4 regions of the Romboutsia sp. 1001713B170207_170306_H8 genome follow, and region 2 is predicted to be linked to each of the others. Evidence: riboswitches for the same ligand, from Rfam matches in the RefSeq annotation. Region 2 holds a riboswitch; each other region holds the start of a gene.

Region 1 (5,072 bases), on a different contig from region 2:
ACCTTACTCCATTTACAATCTTATCTTTCTTAGTAGTATATCCAGATATAAAAAAAAATATCAGACTGTATAAACTATTTATACTATCTGATATTTAAACAATTACATTAAATTCTATATAGTTACTATTAGTATAGTTATCATAAAGTAAAGATAAGCTATGAGCTTTAACTTTTACAAATTTAATATTTAGTTTATTTTTTATTCCATCATAGAATCTTTTATATTCTATTGTTCCCTCTTTATTAGTTTTCCAAACTCCAGTACACCATTTTTCAATACCTTCGTAGTCAAAGTATAAAATTAGATTCTCTATATTATTTTCTAGGCAATAATTCATAGCTAGTTTTGATGCTTCTATTTCACCTGCGACATTTCTCATAGTTACTAAAGACTCATCATTACCCTTTATGCTGTATGTTTTTTGAACTTGTCCATTTTTTAGTATAACAACACCTGAGCCATATTCTCTTATACAATGTTCATAACTACCATCTACATATGCCTCTACGGTGTTATCTTCATTCGAAAAAATAATTTCTTTCTTTCCATATATATACTCTTCTGCTTCATCTTTAGATAAAAAGCTTTTGTATTCTGCTCCTGAAAACCCATTTACTTGAGACTTACATTCATCCCAAGTATTATATATTCCTATGCACTTACCTTTTCTGACTGCATAAAATTTTTTTTTACTCAATATTATCACTCCTATAAGCTTACAATTATTTTTATACCGCTTGTAATCAATAATTATTGTAACTTAAACTTTATTTTTTTTAAAGTTATATTTTGTCACTTCCATATGTTATTACTTTATGGTATAATTTTTTATGAATAACGAATATAACTAATGATAGAGGTCGCGATATTAATAAGTAGTTCTGTGGAGGTAAGCACGTTGAAGCAAAACAAAAGGTAATATTGCCGAAATATACAAGTGAAGCTTTAAGCTTGTATGTTGGGGTTATACATAATATGTATAACACTGTCACAATAATTTGTGGAGTACTATCTTTAGATTAAGTCATATACTAAAAAATGATTAAGTCTAGAGTAGAAACTTCTACTCTATTTTTTTAGCTAAAATTTAGATATCAGGTTATATTCATAAAAATCAAGGAGGTCTATCATGACATCATCAAGAGAAAAAAAACAAGCAACCTTATTTGATGCAGTTTTATGTATCGGTTTCTTAGTTGCGACCTTAGTAACATGCTTAGTCATTCTAAAAGATTATGAAATTTCAGCTCATATTCCATTAATATTAGGTGGAGTTTTTGCTGGCTGCATATCTATATTTAAGCTTGGGTTTACTTGGAAAGAATTAGAAGAAGGAATTTTAGAAACTATTAATACTACAATGCAATCTATTTTAATACTTTTAGTTGTAGGTATATTAATAGGTACTTGGATTATAAGTGGTATAGTTCCATCAATGATTTATTGGGGACTTAATTTATTATCTCCAAGTATATTTTTAGTAGCTACTACTGTAATATGTGCTATCGTATCAATTTCTACAGGTTCATCTTGGACAACAGTAGGAACTATTGGTATAGCATTGCTTGGTATAGGAAGTGCATTAGGCATGCCAAGTAGCTTAGTAGCTGGTGCAATTATTTCAGGAGCATATTTCGGTGATAAAATGTCTCCACTTTCAGATACAACGAACTTAGCTCCTGCAATGGCTGGAACTAATTTATTTGATCATATAAAACATATGTTATATACTACAATTCCTGCTCTTTTAATAGCGCTTATAATCTACGCTATATTAGGAATGAAGTATGCAGGAAGCCAAATAGATACAGCTCAAATAACAGAAATACAAAATGCTTTACTATCTAGCTTTAATACTTTATCTCCATGGTTATTCTTAGTGCCAGTTGGAGTTATAGCTATGGTTATCCTTAAAGTACCAGCAATACCCGCACTAATGATCGGAGCACTAGCTGGAGGATTTGTAGCGGTATTTTTCCAAGGAAGTTCAGCTGCAGATGTTATTGTAGCTGCTAAAGTAGGATATACTTCAAATAGTGGTATGGTATTTGTAGATGAATTACTTTCTCGTGGAGGACTGGAAAGTATGCTAGATACAGTTGCACTTATGATGTGTGCATTAGTAACTGGAGGTATACTTGAAAAGTCAGGAATACTACAAGCACTTGCTAATTCAATATTAAAAGTAGCAAAAGGAACATTCGGATTAATTGCTGCTACAATTTTCACTGCTATTGGAACTAATTTAGCTGTAGCTGATCAATACCTAGCAATAGTAATTCCAGGAAGTATGTATAAAGATGCATTTAAAAACCAAGGATTAGCTGCTAAAAATCTATCTCGTGCTTTAGAAGATAGTGCTACAATCACATCACCATTAATTCCATGGAATACATGTGGAGCTTATATGTCTGCCACAATGGGGGTTGGGTGTTTTGCATTTTTACCATTTGCATTCTTCAATTTACTTTGCCCTATAATATCACTATTTTATGGTTTAACAGGAATAAGTATAGAAAAAATATCAACTGAAGATAATACTGAGTCTGTAAAAGAGGCTATAGTATAAATATAATAAAAGGGTTGTCTATTTAGACAACCCTTTTTCTAATCCCCTTTTTAGGTATATTTTAGAATGGATTAATAATACATCAAATACACAAAGTTTAAGTAAAGATAGTATTTCTGTAAATTCTCTTGTAGATAATAATTTAGGTAATGTAATAAAATTGATACTAAAGACTTAGGTAATTACTCAAAATCTTCAGTCATAGTTTATACAAAGGATAACAAAATACATTCAATTTCCATAAAATGAAAAGATTTTGTATATGAAATTTTTCAAAAACCTCTACAAAATAGTAAGAATATCTAAATATTGTTCTAGACATAAAAAAGAAATCCCATAACATTTAAATGTATTGAGATTTCTTTTTTTATTTATATTATAAGCTGTAAACTAGTCCTGCTCCTGGTCCTAGTGGTAATCCTAATGTCATCCATAATACTAACATTATTATCCATCCAACTAAGAATATTAAACTGTATGGTACCATTGTTGATATTAAAGTTCCTATACCAGCTTTTTTATCATGCTTTTGAGCAAATATAACTATCATTGCAAAGTAACTCATAAGTGGTGATATTATATTAGTAGTAGAATCACCTATTCTGTAAGCAACTTGAGTTAACTCTGGAGATATACCAAGTTTCATGAACATTGGTAAGAATACTGGAGCCATTATAGCCCATTTAGCTGAAGCTGATCCCATGAATAAGTTTATAAATCCTGCAAATAATACGAATACTATTATTAGAACTATAGAGTTCATATTCATTGAACCTAGTAATTCAGCACCTTTTAATGCTAATATTGTACCTAAGTTAGTGTATGAGAAGTAGCTAACAAATTGAGCCATAACAAATGCTAATGCTATATATGATCCCATCGAAGCCATTGACTTACCAAGTTCAGCACCAACATCTTTCTCATTTTTAAATTTACCTGATAATTTTCCGTAAACAACTGCTGCCACGAAGAATATTATTGCTATTAATACAACTAATCCATTCATTAATGGTGAATGATCTATTATTGAATTTGCAAATGTATCTGCTTCTAAGTTTCTTAATACTGAGTTTGGCATTAATACTATTGCAACTAATGCTGCTAACATTAATAATACTACTGTATTAGTAATTTTTAATGCTCTTTGTTCTTCTTTAGATAAGTTTTGTAAGTTTTTATCTTCTTCTGATAATTGAGATTTACCACTGAAAGATCCTAATCTAGGTTCAACTATTTTATCAGTTATAAACCAACCTAATCCTGTTATTAAGAATGTAGATGCCATCATAAAATACATATTTGATGCTGCTTGTACTGTATAGTTTGGATCTAACATTTGAGCTGCACCAGTAGATATACCTGCTAACATTGGATCTATTGTTCCTATTATTAAGTTAGCACTAAATCCTCCAGAAACACCAGCAAACCCTGCTGCAAGTCCTGCAAGTGGATGTCTACCAAATGACATAAATATTAATGCTGCAAGTGGAACTAATACAACGTATCCTGCATCACTTGCTATATTTGACATAACTCCTAAAAATACAACCATTGGTGTAACTAATTTTGCTGGAGTTACAGAAACTGTCTTTTTAAGTAAAGCAGATATGTATCCACTTCCTTCTGCTGTACCTATACCTAACATACCTACTAAAACAACCCCAAGTGGTGCAAAGTTTATAAAGTTAGATATAGCATTTTCTAGCATATAAACTATACCTTCTCTTGATAGTAAGCTTACTGCTGTTATTGTTTGGAATTCAACTTCATTAGTAGCTCTATTTATAAGTTCTCCTTCTGCTGAAAGACCTACACCTGCTGCTACTGCAGATATAATCATAATTGCCACACAGAATAATGCAAATAATGTTATAGGATGAGGAAGTTTGTTTCCTACTACTTCTATTCCATCAAGGCATTTTTGAAATACACTTTTTTTCTCTTGCGTTGATTTAACCGCTCTATCCATATTCTTTCCCTCCCTAATAATAAGTTCTTATTTTTAATAAATAAATTAATTTTTATATACTAATTATATCAACCTAAAAATAATTGTCAACTTTATTTTTTAAAATTTTCTATAAATTTCAACAATAATACTTTATTTATTAATTTTAGTTATTTTCCAAATCAACTTTTATTATTAGAAAATTTTAAATTTTATACTTATGATAAAAAAATAATAAATCCCTGTTAAATACTACTTTACAAGAGATTTATTTTAATATAAAAGATTTATATGTATAATACATTTCCTACATATATTGAAAGTTATATATAATTTTTCTTCATTTTTTAAAAAAGTTTAATTTTTATTATTTAATCATTAAAGTATCTTATCTTTATTTATTAAATAATTTATATTAAAATACTTTATTTTAAAAGTTTTTTGTAAATCACCCATATAACGTACTCTACTACTCAAAGTTCGTTTTTTTATTTCTTCATTTATATAATTTTCAGCTTTTTTCATATCTTTAATTTGTATACTTTTTAAACT
Region 2 (5,072 bases):
AAGTGATGTGAGAAATCTATTATAACATCAGCATTTTCACTAACATAGTCAAAAGAAGAGTATGCTTTAAATCCTAAATCATTGTTATTTTGAGGAGAAACCCCACAAACTAATTCTAAATTAGAGTCCTCATTAACACAGTTAGCCAAAACTCTTCCCATTTTTCCACTACATCCATTTATTATTACTTTTAGCATGTTCCCTCCTGTAATTTTAGTCCACAATTGACTAATTGTTGCTTTAGAACTTCTACATTTTTAGGATCCATTTCAGCAAGAGGCAGTCTTAAACCACCAACCTCGAATCCAAGTAAATTAGCAGCTGTTTTTACTGGAACAGGATTTACCTCTATAAATAAAGCATCTATAAGAGGTTTCATTCCAAGTTGAAGTTCTCTAGAACCATTTATATCTCCTTCAAAGAATTTATAAACTAAATCATGAGTTTCTTGAGGACAAATATTAGCCAGTACTGATATTACACCATGGCCTCCAAGAGATAATAATGGTAATATAGTATCATCATTACCAGAGTAAACAGCGAAATCTTTTGGAACTAATCTACAAACTTCAGCAACTTGAGCTAAGTTTCCGCTAGCTTCCTTTATACCAACTATGTTTTTAACCTGAGCAAGTTCAGAAACCATACTAGGAGCAAGATTGACACCAGTTCTGCTAGGAACGTTATACATTATTATAGGTATATTAACGCTAGAGGCTATAGTTTCAAAGTGTTTTTTTATTCCAGATTTATTTCCTTTATTATAATAAGGTGTTATAACTAAAAGAGCATCTGCTCCAAATTTCTCAGCTTGTTGACACATATAAATAGAGTGAATAGTATCATTTCCACCAGTGCCAGCTATGATAGGTATTCTTTTATTAGCCTTATCTATAACATATTTTATAACAGCAAGATGCTCTTCATCATCAAGAGTACTAGCTTCACCTGTAGTACCACAAGCAACTATAGCATCTGTATTATTTTCTATATGAAATTCAACTAATTCATCAAGTTTTTCATAGTTAACTCTACCATTCTCATCAAATGGAGTAATTAAAGCAACTGCAGATCCTTTAAATATCATAACGATATCCCCCTTAAAATATAAAAATTAAAAATAATTTTTAATAAATTTAAACTAAATTATATTTTAATAGCAACTCAGCTATTTGAACTGCATTAGTAGCAGCACCTTTTCTGATGTTATCAGCTACACACCAGAAGTTTAATCCGTTATCGATACTAAAGTCTCTTCTTATTCTTCCAACAAAAACTTCATCATTACCGTTTGCATCAATTGTTGTAGGATATTCTAATTTTTCTGGATTATCTATTACAACAACACCATCTGCATTTTTTAAATCATTTATTACATCATTAAGTTCAAATGGATTTTCAAGCTCAATATTTATAGATTCACTATGACAGTTTTTAACAGGAACTCTAACTGTAGTAGCAGTGACTTTTAAGTTATAGTTATTAAATATTTTCATAGTTTCGTTTACCATTTTCATCTCTTCTTTTGTATAGCCATTTTCAGTAAATACATCTATATGAGGAAGACAGTTAAAGGCTATTTGATGAGGATAAAAGCTATTAGCTTCTCCGTTTACACCATTTTCTAAATCTTTAACTCCTCTCACACCAGAACCAGATACAGCTTGGTATGTAGAGTAAATAACTCTTTTTATTTTATATTTTTCTTGAAGTGGTTTTAATGGAACTACAGCTTGTATAGTAGAGCAATTTGGATTAGCTATAATCCCTTTATGATCTTTAACTGCATCAGGATTAACTTCAGGAACCACTAATGGAACATTAGGGTCCATTCTCCACTGACTGGAATTATCTACTACAATAGCTCCTTTAGATGCTGCAATAGGTGCAAATTTTTCACTTATAGATCCACCTGCAGAGAATAATGCTATTTGTATATCTCTATCAAAAGAGTTTTTAGTTAATTCTTCAACTATATACTCTTTTCCTGCAAATTTAACTACAGAACCTGCTGATTTAGCAGATGAAAATAAATAAAGATTTTTTATTGGAAAATGCCTTTCTTCTAACACTTTTAAAAATGTTCTACCAACCATACCAGTAGCACCAACTATTGCCACATTTATCTTTTTCATTTTAATCACCCCAATTTAATATATATTTACCAAAGTTATATAAAATACATACAATTAAAAAAACGTACAAAGGTATACTTTGTACGTTTTAAAATACATAAAAGTAAACCTTGTAGCTCAACACTTAAGATAAGTGACAGTATTGTATATATTCTATACAATCCCAGAAAATACCTTTGCCAAGATATATCTTCGGCTATAATTCCTTTCTCTAATTATTAACGCTTGCCAGCTACAATTAGTTACTAATAATTACAGCGCCTCTACGATAGGTTAAGAGACTATAAATAATTTAGTATAATTTTAATGTATAAATCTCTAAAAATCAATTTAAATTTTAGAAAATTCTAAATTTTAATGCAAATAATGAAATTAGGTTGAAAAAATTCTAAATTTTAATGAATAATTTGTATCTAATAATATGACAAAAAGATATAATTAAAATTGAAGGAATATACTAATTATCACAATATAAGGGGGAAATTTAGTGGATACTTTAAAAGAATTATTTAAAATTGGTTGTGGTCCGTCAAGCTCTCATACAATGGGTCCGCAAAGAGCAGCTAAAAAGTTTAGAGATAAGAATCATAATGCAGATAGTTTTAGAGTAAATTTATATGGTAGTTTAGCGGCAACAGGGGAAGGTCACTTGACAGATTATATTATAAAAAAAACATTAGAACCTAAAAGTGTTGAAATAATATGGGAACCAGATGAAATAAGAGATTTCCATCCAAATGGAATGACATTTAGGGCTCTAGATAAAGATAATAATGTGATAGATGAGTATACAGTGTTTTCAATAGGCGGAGGAAGTTTAAAAGAAGAAAATGAAAATACATCAAATATTAGTAAACAATACCCTTTGACTACAATGACAGATATTATGAATTGGTGTAATGAAAATAATAAAACCTTATTGGATTATGTTTTAGAAAATGAAGATGACGATGCTTTTGAATATATAGATAATATAAGAATAGCGATGAGACGATCTATAAAAGAAGGATTAGAATCAACCGAATTTATACCTGGCAAGTTACAATTAAAAAGGCGTGCTAAAGACTTTTATAATAAATATTTAGAAAGTAATAAATTTACAACTATGTTATTTTCTTATGCATTAGCTGCTTCAGAGCAAAATGCTTCTGGAAATATGATAGTTACAGCTCCAACATGTGGTTCAGCAGGAGTTATACCAGGGGTACTTTTAAGTTTACAAGACCATGGTGAATATACTGATAATCAAATAAATGAGGCATTATTAGTAGGAGGATTGATTGGAAATATTATAAAATACAATGCATCAATTTCAGGTGCTGAAGTAGGATGTCAAGGTGAAATCGGTGCTGCATGTTCTATGGCTGCTGCAGCTATTGCATATCTTAAAGGTGGAACTACTGAGCAAATAGAGTATGCAGCTGAAATAGCATTAGAGCATCACTTAGGAATGACATGTGACCCGGTATATGGGTATGTTCAGATTCCATGTATAGAAAGAAATGCTATCGGAGCAGAAAGAGCTTTAGACTCAGCTAACTATGCTTTATTGACAGATGGAACACATTTTATAACATTAGATCAAGTAATTCAAACTATGAAGGAAACAGGTATAGATATGATGGATAAATATAAAGAAACTGCTAAAGGTGGTTTAGCTAAGCACTTTTTCTCATGTTAACAAAAACATAGTTTAAATAATTCACTCAAGGGGGAAGAAAAATATGAATGACATAGAGGCATTGTTTGAAAAACTGAAAAATCATAGAAATAAATTACATAATATTGGTGAAATAGGTAGAAAAGAATATAATACATCAAAATATATAAGAAGTTATTTAGATAAATTAGGAATAGAATATAGTGTTTATATAGAAACTGGTACGGTAGGTATTATAAAAGGAAAAAATCCTATAAAAACTATAGCATTTAGATCAGATATTGACGCATTAAGTACTGAAAATGGAGTTAAGCATTTATGTGGACATGATGGGCATATGAGTATTTTACTTGGATTAATAGAATATCTAAATAATAATAGGCATAATTTAAATGATAATATTGTATTTATATTTCAACCAGCAGAAGAAGCGCCTGGTGGAGCTGAAGAAATGATAAAACAAGGTGTTCTCAAATATTATAATGTAGATGAAATATATGGATTACACATATATCCTGAAATACCAGAAGGATATATTGGTTTAAGAGATGGTTATTTCTTAGCACAAGGAGCAGAAATAGATATAAATATAACTGCTAAAAGTGCCCATGGAGCTATGCCTCAAAATGGAATAGATGCTACTGTAGTTGCTTCTAGCTTAATAAGCAATTTACAAAGTATAGTTTCTAGAAACTTAAGTCCTATAGATAATGGAGTAATTACAATAGGAAAACTAAATGCAGGATCTGTAAGAAATATAGTTGCTGAAAATGCATATTTAGAAGGAACTATGAGAACATTTAGTCCAGAAACTTACGCACATATGAAAAAGAGAATTAAGGAAGTTGTATCTGGGTGTGAAGTTATGTATAATTGTAAAATTGATGCAGAGATAAGAGATTTTTATCCTGCTGTAAATAATGATAAAAAGTTGTATGATGAATTTATAAATATAATAGGTGAAGATAAAATAATAAAGTTAGACCCTTTAATGATATCGGAGGACTTTTCATACTATCAAAAAGAAGTTCCAGGATTATTTTTTATGTTAGGTTCTAGAAATGAAGAAAAAGGATATATAAATGGACTTCATAATATTAATTTCAATTTTGATGAAAAAATTTTCTTAAATGCCTTAGAAATATATATTAAATTATTAAAAGCTAAAAAATCACTAAATTAAAAATTAACCCCTTTGTTTTTTGTATAAATTTTGTCTAGATGATAAAAATACAGAAAAGAAGGGGTGTTTTTATGGAAAAAAATGAATTAAATAA
Region 3 (5,072 bases), on a different contig from region 2:
CCTCCCATTTTAGTTACTAAATTAATTAATCCTCCTATAGCTAAAACTTGGAGTATTATTCCTGCATTCCAAGTATCTGCTAAAGAAGTAACCATTCTATTTATAACATCAATAAAAGCATCAACTATTCCATAAAATATATTATTTCCAGGAATAGTTAGTAACAAACTGCCAGAAATAATACCTATAAATAAAGATGCTATTACATTTCTTGTTAAAAATGCTAATATTATGGCCACTATCGGAGGAATAAGAGTTAATACCTTGTATTTTTGAGCATTGAAATAACCTACGTCTACCTCTGCGGCTAAACAAATACTTGGCATCATAAGTAAAACAAAAAAAGCTATGATAACAATCCACTTATTCCTATTTTTCATAAAACACCTCCTTGTACATATTAAAAGTACAATATTGTTAATGTATTAATATTACTCCATTATATTCAAAAAACTAAGGAAAGAACCTGTCCTTTATCAATTTATTTTTGCACATAAAAAATTCCACAATTATGTAGCTATTATTTAATACTACACAATTGTGGAATTTTTATTTTATATCATATTATACACATTCTTCAACTATATCAACTTTTCTTCCGAATATTTGTACACCTATAAATACCGCTACTATTGCAAGTGGTAGTACTATGTATACTGGTATACCAAGTCCAGCTGGTATATATCCAAATACTACTGTTATTAATGCCGTAAATAAGGCGTAAGGCATCTGTGTTCTTACATGATCTATATGATTACATCCTGCTCCCATTGACGATAGTATTGTAGTATCTGATATAGGTGAACAATGATCTCCAAATATAGCACCTGTTAATACCGCACTTGTACTAACTACTATAAATGACATATCTGGATTTATAGAATTAGCTAGTGGAACTGCTAATGGCATAAGTATTCCCATTGTTCCATATGCTGTACCCGTTGAAAATGATATTATAGCTCCTAATACAAATATTAAACTAGGTAATAAGAATGGTGGGAATGAACCTGATAGTAATTTAATTAAATATTTAGCTGTTCCTAATTCCTTTATTACTGAACTTAATGACCAAGCACATATTAATATAACACCTGTTATAACTAATGTTTTCATACCATCTACCCAAACTTCTATAGCTTCTGAAACTGTAAATATTTTTTGAGATACCGCCATTACTATAGCTACTACACTTGCAAGTAATGCAGACTGGAATAACGCAACCGATGCATCTGATGCACTAAATGCTTCTCTAATTGATACAAATGATAATGGTGAATCACTAAGCAATTGTATTAAACTAGCATCTTCTCCACTCATTATAGAACTATATCCACTATAGTAAAATGCTATTAATGCGGCTACTATCAATGTTCCTATTGGTATTATTGCATTCCATATACTTAATTTAACACCTTCTTTTGGTTCTAAATCTGAATGATCGTTTACAGAATCTATTGCAATCTCAGAATCTAAACTTTTGCCTTGTCTAGCTCTTATCTCTGCCTTTCTCATAGGACCAAAATCTTTTAATAATAAAGTTGTTATCACTATAAACGCTAGTATTAGTATATTGTAAAATCTATATGGTATTGTATTTAAAAACACACCAAAAGCGTCTGCTTTTATACCTATTCCATTAAATGCATCTCCTATTAATCCAACTTCAAGACCTATCCAAGTTGATACTATAGCCAATCCTGCTATTGGTGCTGCTGTTGCATCTATTATAAATGCTAATCTTTCTCTTGAGATTTTCATTTTATCTGCTACTGGTCTCATCATAGGTCCTATGATAAGTGAATTTGCATAATCATCAAAGAATACTAAAAGCCCTGCAAACCAAGTTATCAATTGTGTACTTTTTGCAGTTTTGGCTCTTCTTGAAAGGCCCTCAGCTATTGCTTTAGCTCCTCCCATTTTGGCAACTAAATTAATCACTCCCCCTATTGCTAAAACTTGAAGTATTATACCTGCATTCCACGGATCTGCTAAAGACCCAACTGCTCTGTTTACAACATCTAAAAAAGCATTAACTAATGCAAAGTGTACACTTGAACCACTTATATTTAAAATAAAACTTCCTGACAAAATTCCAATAAATAATGATACAACAACATTTTTAGTTATAAATGCTAAAACTATTGCAACTAATGGAGGTATTAGTGTCCATATCCCAAATTTATTTGTATTTATCTGCCCTATATCAGTTTCTGCAAATCCTAAAGTTGATGACATCATAATTATAGTTAATACCATAATAACTATTTTTAAACTTTTTCTTTTCATAATATTTTCCCCCTTAAAATTATTAAGTGAATATATGAGGGTTTGTAATACATTTTTCTATACAACTATAAAAAGCCTTGAGTTTACACTCAAGGCTAAAAATTCTATTAACATGCAATAATACATAGAAATATAATAATTCCTTAAATGTAGCTCACCACAAAATAATTTTGTGACAGTGGTATATATCTTATATATACCCCCAGCTATATAACCTTAAAGCATCAGTTATATGCTTCGGCAATATTTCCTTTTGTAATAAATCACAGTGCTTAACTCATTATTACTACTGATAAATATTGCGCCTCTACCCTTTTTCTATTCACTTGTTTTATATCTTAAATTATATGGTAATTTTCATAATAACGCAATACTTTTCTGAAAATTTTTTATTTTATTTTTATTGATACAATTATTTTACAAGTATTTCTATTTAATTAAGAAGGATTATGTATTTTTATGTATAATTATTATTTTTATACATAAATTTTGTATAAATTCATTTAAATAAAATAAAGGAATGTAATTTTTTTTTATAGAATATAAATTGTCATGAGTTTAATGTATATAATAAATATTTTTAGGAGGAATATATATGTTACTTATATATAACGATAATACAAATCCCTATTTCAACTTAGCTATGGAAGAATACCTATTAAAAAATACTAATGAAGATTTATTTATTTTATGGCGAAACAAACCTTCTATAATCGTTGGAAAAAATCAAAATACATTATCTGAGATAAATATAGATTATGTTAAGGATAACTCAATCCCTGTTGTAAGAAGACTTTCTGGAGGTGGGGCTGTTTTTCACGATTTAGGCAACATAAACTTTACCTTTATCTCCTGCAATAAAAACTCTTTTAGTGACTTTAAAAAGTTTACACAACCAATAATAGATTTACTAAAAACATTAGGATTAAATGCAGAGTTTTCTGGAAGAAATGATTTATTAATTGATGGTAAGAAATTCTCTGGTAATGCTCAGTATAACTACAAAAATAAAGTAATGCATCATGGTACACTTTTATTCTCATCACAAATTTCAGACTTATCTGATGCTTTAAAAGTAAAAAGTATTAAGTTTGAAGGAAAAGGAATAAAGTCAGTTAAATCTCGTGTAACCAATATAAGTAGTCACTTAAATGAAGATATAGATATTCTTGAATTTAAAAATTTGCTTATGAATTATATATATTCTATTAGTTCTAACAATACGTTCTATAACTTAACTAAAGATGATATTGAAAAAATAGAAAATTTAGTAGAAGAAAAATACAGTACTTGGGAATGGAATTTTGGTAATTCGCCTAAATATTCTCTTTTAAATGAGTTAAAATATCCTGGTGGTAATATAGAATTTAACTTAGAAGTTGAAAAAGGATTTATAACAAGGATAAAGTTTTTTGGTGATTTTTTCGGAAAGGATGATATATCAACTTTAGAAGTTCTTTTATGTGGTGTTCGACATGAAGAGCAAAGCTTAAGAGATATTTTTTCTCATATAAATATCGATAACTATTTTTTAGGTGCAGATTCAGATATATTAATTGCTGGTATATTAGGTGCTAAACAAGAAGTTAAAGCTTATTAAATTTAATAAATTTTTATTTAGACTGATATATTATCAGTCTAAATTTATACTTTTTATTCTTTATATTCACTTAATCACATTTATCAATAACTATATTTTTATAATGCATATTCTATTTAAACTTAATTTTTTAAACATAATTATCAATAAATCAATACTTTTTTAATAGTTTTACGAAAAATACTTTTTTCATTTACTTTTTCCTAAAAATATATATAATTATATAGTAACGCAAACAGTTAATATGTACTTTTAGGAGGAATTAATTTTGAAGTATTCTTATAAAGAATTAAAAATGATCTATGATAAAATAAGCCCTTTTGAGTTTAAAGATAAATTAATGGATTTAGCTAAAAATAATGCTATTAAAAATAATGTAAATGTACTAGATGCTGGTCGTGGTAATCCTAACTGGACTGCCGCTACTCCTCGTGAAGCATTTTTTACATTTGGACAATTTGCAGTTAACGAAACACGCTTAACTTGGGACTTAGGTGATTTAGCTGGAATGCCTAAAAAAGAAGGCATTTCTAAACGTTTTTATGATTATATGACCCAAAATAAAAACATGCCTGGAGTATCTTTATTAAAAAAAATAATAGATTATGGTATAAATAAGCTTAATTTTAATGGTGATGAATTTGTATATGAACTAGCAGATGCAATAATAGGAGATAATTATCCATTTCCTGATAGAATGCTACCTCATATAGAAAAAATAGTTCATGATTATCTTGTACAAGAAATGAGGTATGATACTGAAAATGGTGGTAAGCTAAATATATTTGCTGTAGAAGGTGCAACAGCTGCCATGTGCTATATATTTGATTCATTAATGGCTAATGAACTTTTAAGAAAAGGTGATTCAATCGCTATTATGACACCTATATTTACACCTTATCTTGAAATACCTCATCTACCTAGATATAAGTTTAATGTAGTTTATATAAATGCTGATGAAGTCGATGAAAATGGGATACATACTTGGCAGTATTCTAAAAAAGAATTAGAAAAGCTAAATGATAATTCTATAAAAGCTTTATTCCTTGTAAATCCAAATAATCCAGCATCAATAGCTATGAATGAAAATACTTTTAATAATATAATAAATGTTGTTAAAAATTATAATAAAGATTTAATGATAATCTCAGATGATGTATATGGTACTTTTGTGCCTGAATTCACA
Region 4 (5,072 bases), 230 kb from region 2:
GCACACCTGCCAGACCCAAGCAAGCTATTAATATTCCTGATGTTGGGAATAGTGTATTAGAAAATCCATCTCCCAATTGATATATCAATACTGTTAATTGACGAGATATTCCAACTAAATCTCCAAGTGGTGCAAGAATTGGCATTGTAAGTGCTGCTTGTCCTGAACCCGAACTAACAAAGAAGTTTATAAACATTTGTATAGGATACATTATATAAGCTGCTATCATTGGTGGTAAGTTACCAATTAATTGAGATAAATTATATAAAATTGTATCTATTATATTAGCATTCTCTGCAATTATTACTATAGCTCTAGCAAATCCTAACATAACAGCTGCTCCTATCATTCCCTTTGCACCTTCTATAAATGCATCTGCCATTTCATCAGTTCCAAGTTTTCCAATAAAACCACTCATAAGTCCAGTTGCTAAAAATACTGCAGCTATTTGAGGAATCCAAAATCCCTGAGTTAATACTCCCCATACAATTATTCCTATACATAATGCCAATAAAAGTAATATTATTTTATGTGACATTCTAAAATCTTCATTTTCACTTCCATAGTTACCTAAGTTTGCACGCTTAATTTGATCACTTTCATAAACTAAACTAAGTTTTGGATTCTTTTTAATTTTTGATGCATACATCATTAAAAATACAGTTCCTATACAAGTAGTTATAAACCAAATAATTGTACGATATTCTATTCCTGAGAACATCGGTATTTCTGCTATTGATTGTGCAATACCTACTGTAAATGGATTAAGCATAGCTGATGAAAATCCTAATTCACAAGCCAAATATGTAATTCCAACTGCAACTATACTATCATATCCTAAAGATAGCGCTAAAGGTACAATTATTGCTACAAAAGGAACTGCCTCTTCACTCATTCCAAATACAGCACCACCTAATGAGAATAAAAATGTAAGCATTGGAATTACTAAAATTTCTTTTCCTTTAAATATATTAGTAACTCTCACTATTCCAAAATCTATTGCTTTAGTTCTAGTAATTAAATTAAATGCTCCCCCAACTACAAATAAAAATGCTATTATTTCTGCACCACCAATAATACCTTCTACTGGTGCTTGTAAAACTTCAAATACTCCTTGTGGCTGACTTTCAATATATTTAAATGAGCCATCTACAATTATTGTTTTTTCACTTCCATTTACCACCTTTACTACTTTTTCATAAGCCCCTCCTGGTACAATATAAGTTGCAATTGATACAAGTATAATTATTGAAGTAATGATTACTAAAGTATGAGGTACCTTTAATTCTCTTTTATTTTCTCTTTCTGTTCTTGCTTGTGCTAAATTCAATACTTTCACTCCCTTTTATTTTTATAATTTTCTTAAATACAAAAAAGTCTTGAGCGAAATCACTCAAGACTATATTCTTTCATTCAAATAATTTACAAATTGAAATACCAATTTATTAAAATATATCTGTCATGATAGCTCATCATAAAATTTATGACAGTATTATGCATATTCTACATAATCCCAACTATATAACCTTAAAGCCTCAGTTATATGTTTCGGCGATATTTCCTTTCAATTTACTTCACTGTGCTTAACTCTGTAAATTTACTCTTAAAGATCGCAACCTCTATCTTTTTTATTTAATTTTTAATTTATATATAATATAACCTATATTATTTCTATTGTAAAGTGAAAATTAACTTTATTTTCATATTTTTCTAATTTTATATCATTTTAACATAAAAGACTGAACTACTTTAGTTCAGCCTTAATATATTTCTATAATTTTTCCCCATTAGATCTTATTACTTCTTTATACCAAAAGTAACTATCTTTTTTAATTCTCCTTAAATCTTTAAAATCATGATCTTCTCTATTGATATATACAAATCCATAACGTTTTTTAAACCCTTGATGAGAACTTAATAAGTCAATTACTGACCAAGGACAGTATCCAATTAGCTCTACACCATCTTCAATTCCTTTTCTACAAGCATCTATATGATCTCTTAAGTAATTAATTCTATAATCATCATGGACTCTTTCGTCTTCAGTTAATGTATCTGCTGTTCCAAGACCATTTTCTGTAATTATAAGAGGTAAATGATATTTATTGTAATATTCATTTAATGCTATTCTTAACCCAACAGGATCTATTTGCGCTCCATACTCTGTTGCACTTAAGTTAGGATTTTTTTCAATTTTAAAATATCCATATAAATCATAATCTATCTCACTAACACGAGTTCCAACTGGATTTTCTTCTGTTGCTTCAAGATGTCTTGCACATAGTGTACGATAATAGTTAAATGCTATAAAGTCCATTTTAGCATTTTTAAGTATTTCTTTATCTTCCTCAAGCATATTAGGAACTATGTTAAGTTTTTCTAAGTAATTCATATAATATGCTGGGTATTGTCCATTATAGTGCATGTCTAATAAATAATTAGTTTTAAAGTTATCATTTAATTTTGCTGCCCATACATCTTCTGGCTTATTTGAGTATGGATAAGTTACTGTAGCCGATATTGATGGCCCTATTTTCCCACCTTCAACCATATTATGGCAAGCTATTGTTGCTAATGCGTGAGCTAAACACATATGATAATCCATCTGTGCTCTCATTTTTTCAACTTTATAATTATCAGTTTCATATATATTCATACGCTCTTTTACACGCATCATTAAATTTTGTTCATTATGTGGTTGCCAGTACTTAACTCTATCTCCGAAGTTTTCAAAGCAAATCTTTGCATATCTTTCAAATGCAAATGTACATTCTCTAGCTTCCCATCCATTATACTTCTCAACTAATGCATATGGTAAATCAAAATGATATAAGGTAACAAATGGAGTTATATTACACTCTACTAAATAATCTATTACCTTATTGTAAAAGTCTATTCCAGCTTGATTTATTTCTCCATCTCCAGTGGGTATAATTCTAGCCCATGATAGCGAAAATCTATATATATTTAGCCCTAAATCTTTCATAAGATCTATGTCTTCTTTCCAGTGATGATAAAAATCACTAGCTACCTTACTGTCTGCTTGAATTTCTGACTTTTTAAATGAATTAAAGTCTGCAACTGTCATTCCTTTTCCATCTTCATTCCATCCACCTTCTATTTGAAATGCTGAAGATGATGCCCCCCATAAGAAATCTTTCGGGAATGTATTTTTCATACTACGTCCTCCTAATGTCTATATTAAGCAACCTCTTTTAAAGTTTCTTCTTGCTCTTCCTCTATATCTTTAAATCCAACTATATATGTAAGTAGTGCTGAACCAAAGAATGCAAAAACACATCCTATTAAGTAAGCTAAAAATCCTTTAGCTCCAGCTTGTGCATATACTGGAATTGTAAGTACACCTTGATTTGCAAATGCTATACCAAATGCTCCTCCATATCCCATTATTCCACCACCTATTGCACCGCATATTACTGCACATATCATTGGCCTTTTTAAGCGTAAGTTAGCTCCATAAATTGCAGGTTCTGTTATACCAAATAAAGCAGTTATACTCCCCGATAAAGCAACTGTTTTTAGTGATTTATTTTTCGATTTTAAAAATACACCTAATGCTGCTCCTGCTTGTGAGAAATTTGCTGCTCCTGCAAATGCTAGTAAATTTTGACGTCCATTTTGAGCTATATCATTTATTGCTATTGGTAATATTGGTCTATGAGCTCCAAATATAACTAATACACACCACATTCCACCTATAAATGCTCCACAAAGAACTGGGCTAAAGTTCATAAGTAATTGATAGAACCAATTAACTCCATTACCTATATATATTCCTATTGGCCCAAATACTAATAAAGTGGATGGAACCATTATTAATATTGAAAGTGTAGGAACCATTATCATTTCAATTACATCTGGTATTACTTTTTTTAAGAATTTCTCTAAGAAAGATAACATCCAAATTGCAATAATTATCGGTATTACTGATGAAGTATAACTTGCTTTTGTAATACTAATATTAAATAAACTTACTACTCTCTCTTCTGCCATTAATGCTACTATACTAGGATAACATAGAGTTGCACCAAGTACCATTGATATAATTTCATGTGTTTTAAATACTTTAGCAGCTGTATATCCAAGTATTATTGGGAAAAAATAAAACACTGCATCTGATGCTGCATTTAAGATAATATATGTATCATTTTGCTTTATATCTATATTATGCTTATTTAAGTAGTACATAGATATAACTGCTAATATCCCCTTTATCATTCCTGAACCAGCTAGTGCATATATAATCGGCGTAAATATCTGAGCAATAGTTGTAAGTACCTTATTTAATGAAAAACCTTTTTTAATTTCTTCATTATTTTTATTCTTAGTTTTACCAACCATAGGTTCTAGTTCTTTAAATACTTTATCTACTTTACTTCCTATAACTACTTGTAACTGTTCCATACTTTCTACTACAGTTATAATTCCTTCTATTTGTGAAAGATTTTCTTTATTTACTTTACTAAAATCTATTAATGTAAATCGTAATCTTGTATGACAATGTATAACATCTTTTATATTATCTTTGCCACCAACATTTTCTAAAACTTCTTTAGCAATCTGTTTAAAATTCATATCTAACCTCCTATTTCTTATAACTTTATGTCCTTTATTATTTATCCATTATTTTTATTGATAATCAAATATTTTCATTTATTTAATAATCCTAATTTAATTATTTATAATTTTAGATAATTACTTATAAGTTTAAATATCAATTATATAAGTACTTTAATATATTCTTTACTAATGTTATTTCTTATAAAGTTTATACTAGTAATTTAAGGGTATTAATAATAATTATTATATTAAGGTGTTTAATTAATATTTTAGTACTTATTGTTACAATGCCTTTAGTATATTTATTAATTGTATAGTTTAATCTGTATAATATATAAAGGAGAGTTTTATATGTGTGATTTTATTTCTCGTAATAGTAAATCATTTGAGGAGTTAGATATATTTATAAATTCACTTGATAAAAGCGAGGATAATGTAATTCGTACTTTACATTATGCGCAAAAAATATTTAGATATCTTCCAAATGAAGT

Evidence for each region. Region 2 has a riboswitch for lysine ahead of I2A66_RS06455 (aspartate-semialdehyde dehydrogenase). Riboswitches for the same ligand answer to the same signal wherever they lie in the genome.
Region 1: linked by a shared signal. The riboswitch ahead of nhaC (Na+/H+ antiporter NhaC) and the one ahead of I2A66_RS06455 (aspartate-semialdehyde dehydrogenase) in region 2 are both predicted to bind lysine.
Region 3: linked by a shared signal. The riboswitch ahead of I2A66_RS03660 (Na+/H+ antiporter NhaC family protein) and the one ahead of I2A66_RS06455 (aspartate-semialdehyde dehydrogenase) in region 2 are both predicted to bind lysine.
Region 4: linked by a shared signal. The riboswitch ahead of I2A66_RS05455 (YfcC family protein) and the one ahead of I2A66_RS06455 (aspartate-semialdehyde dehydrogenase) in region 2 are both predicted to bind lysine.

Annotation. Positions count from the first base shown of each region.
Region 1 covers NZ_JADNAX010000001.1:580,515-585,586, reverse strand. The annotation lists gene I2A66_RS02815 (ribonuclease H family protein) at 95-709, opposite strand; lysine riboswitch at 850-1,022, shown strand; gene nhaC (Na+/H+ antiporter NhaC) at 1,133-2,572, shown strand; gene I2A66_RS02805 (AbgT family transporter) at 2,949-4,541, opposite strand; gene I2A66_RS02800 (helicase C-terminal domain-containing protein) at 4,899-5,072, opposite strand, start outside.
Region 2 covers NZ_JADNAX010000002.1:394,016-399,087, reverse strand. The annotation lists gene dapB (4-hydroxy-tetrahydrodipicolinate reductase) at 1-197, opposite strand, end outside; gene dapA (4-hydroxy-tetrahydrodipicolinate synthase) at 191-1,087, opposite strand; gene I2A66_RS06455 (aspartate-semialdehyde dehydrogenase) at 1,137-2,135, opposite strand; lysine riboswitch at 2,241-2,409, opposite strand; gene I2A66_RS06450 (L-serine ammonia-lyase) at 2,623-3,816, shown strand; gene I2A66_RS06445 (M20 metallopeptidase family protein) at 3,860-4,978, shown strand; gene I2A66_RS06440 (small, acid-soluble spore protein, alpha/beta type) at 5,050-5,072, shown strand, end outside.
Region 3 covers NZ_JADNAX010000001.1:760,527-765,598, reverse strand. The annotation lists gene I2A66_RS03665 (Na+/H+ antiporter NhaC family protein) at 1-380, opposite strand, end outside; gene I2A66_RS03660 (Na+/H+ antiporter NhaC family protein) at 565-2,286, opposite strand; lysine riboswitch at 2,429-2,604, opposite strand; gene I2A66_RS03655 (lipoate--protein ligase) at 2,882-3,886, shown strand; gene aspD (aspartate 4-decarboxylase) at 4,155-5,072, shown strand, end outside.
Region 4 covers NZ_JADNAX010000002.1:161,139-166,210, forward strand. The annotation lists gene I2A66_RS05455 (YfcC family protein) at 1-1,330, opposite strand, end outside; lysine riboswitch at 1,458-1,630, opposite strand; gene I2A66_RS05460 (glycoside hydrolase family 1 protein) at 1,772-3,178, opposite strand; gene I2A66_RS05465 (PTS transporter subunit EIIC) at 3,202-4,596, opposite strand; gene I2A66_RS05470 (NADH-quinone oxidoreductase subunit NuoE family protein) at 4,933-5,072, shown strand, end outside.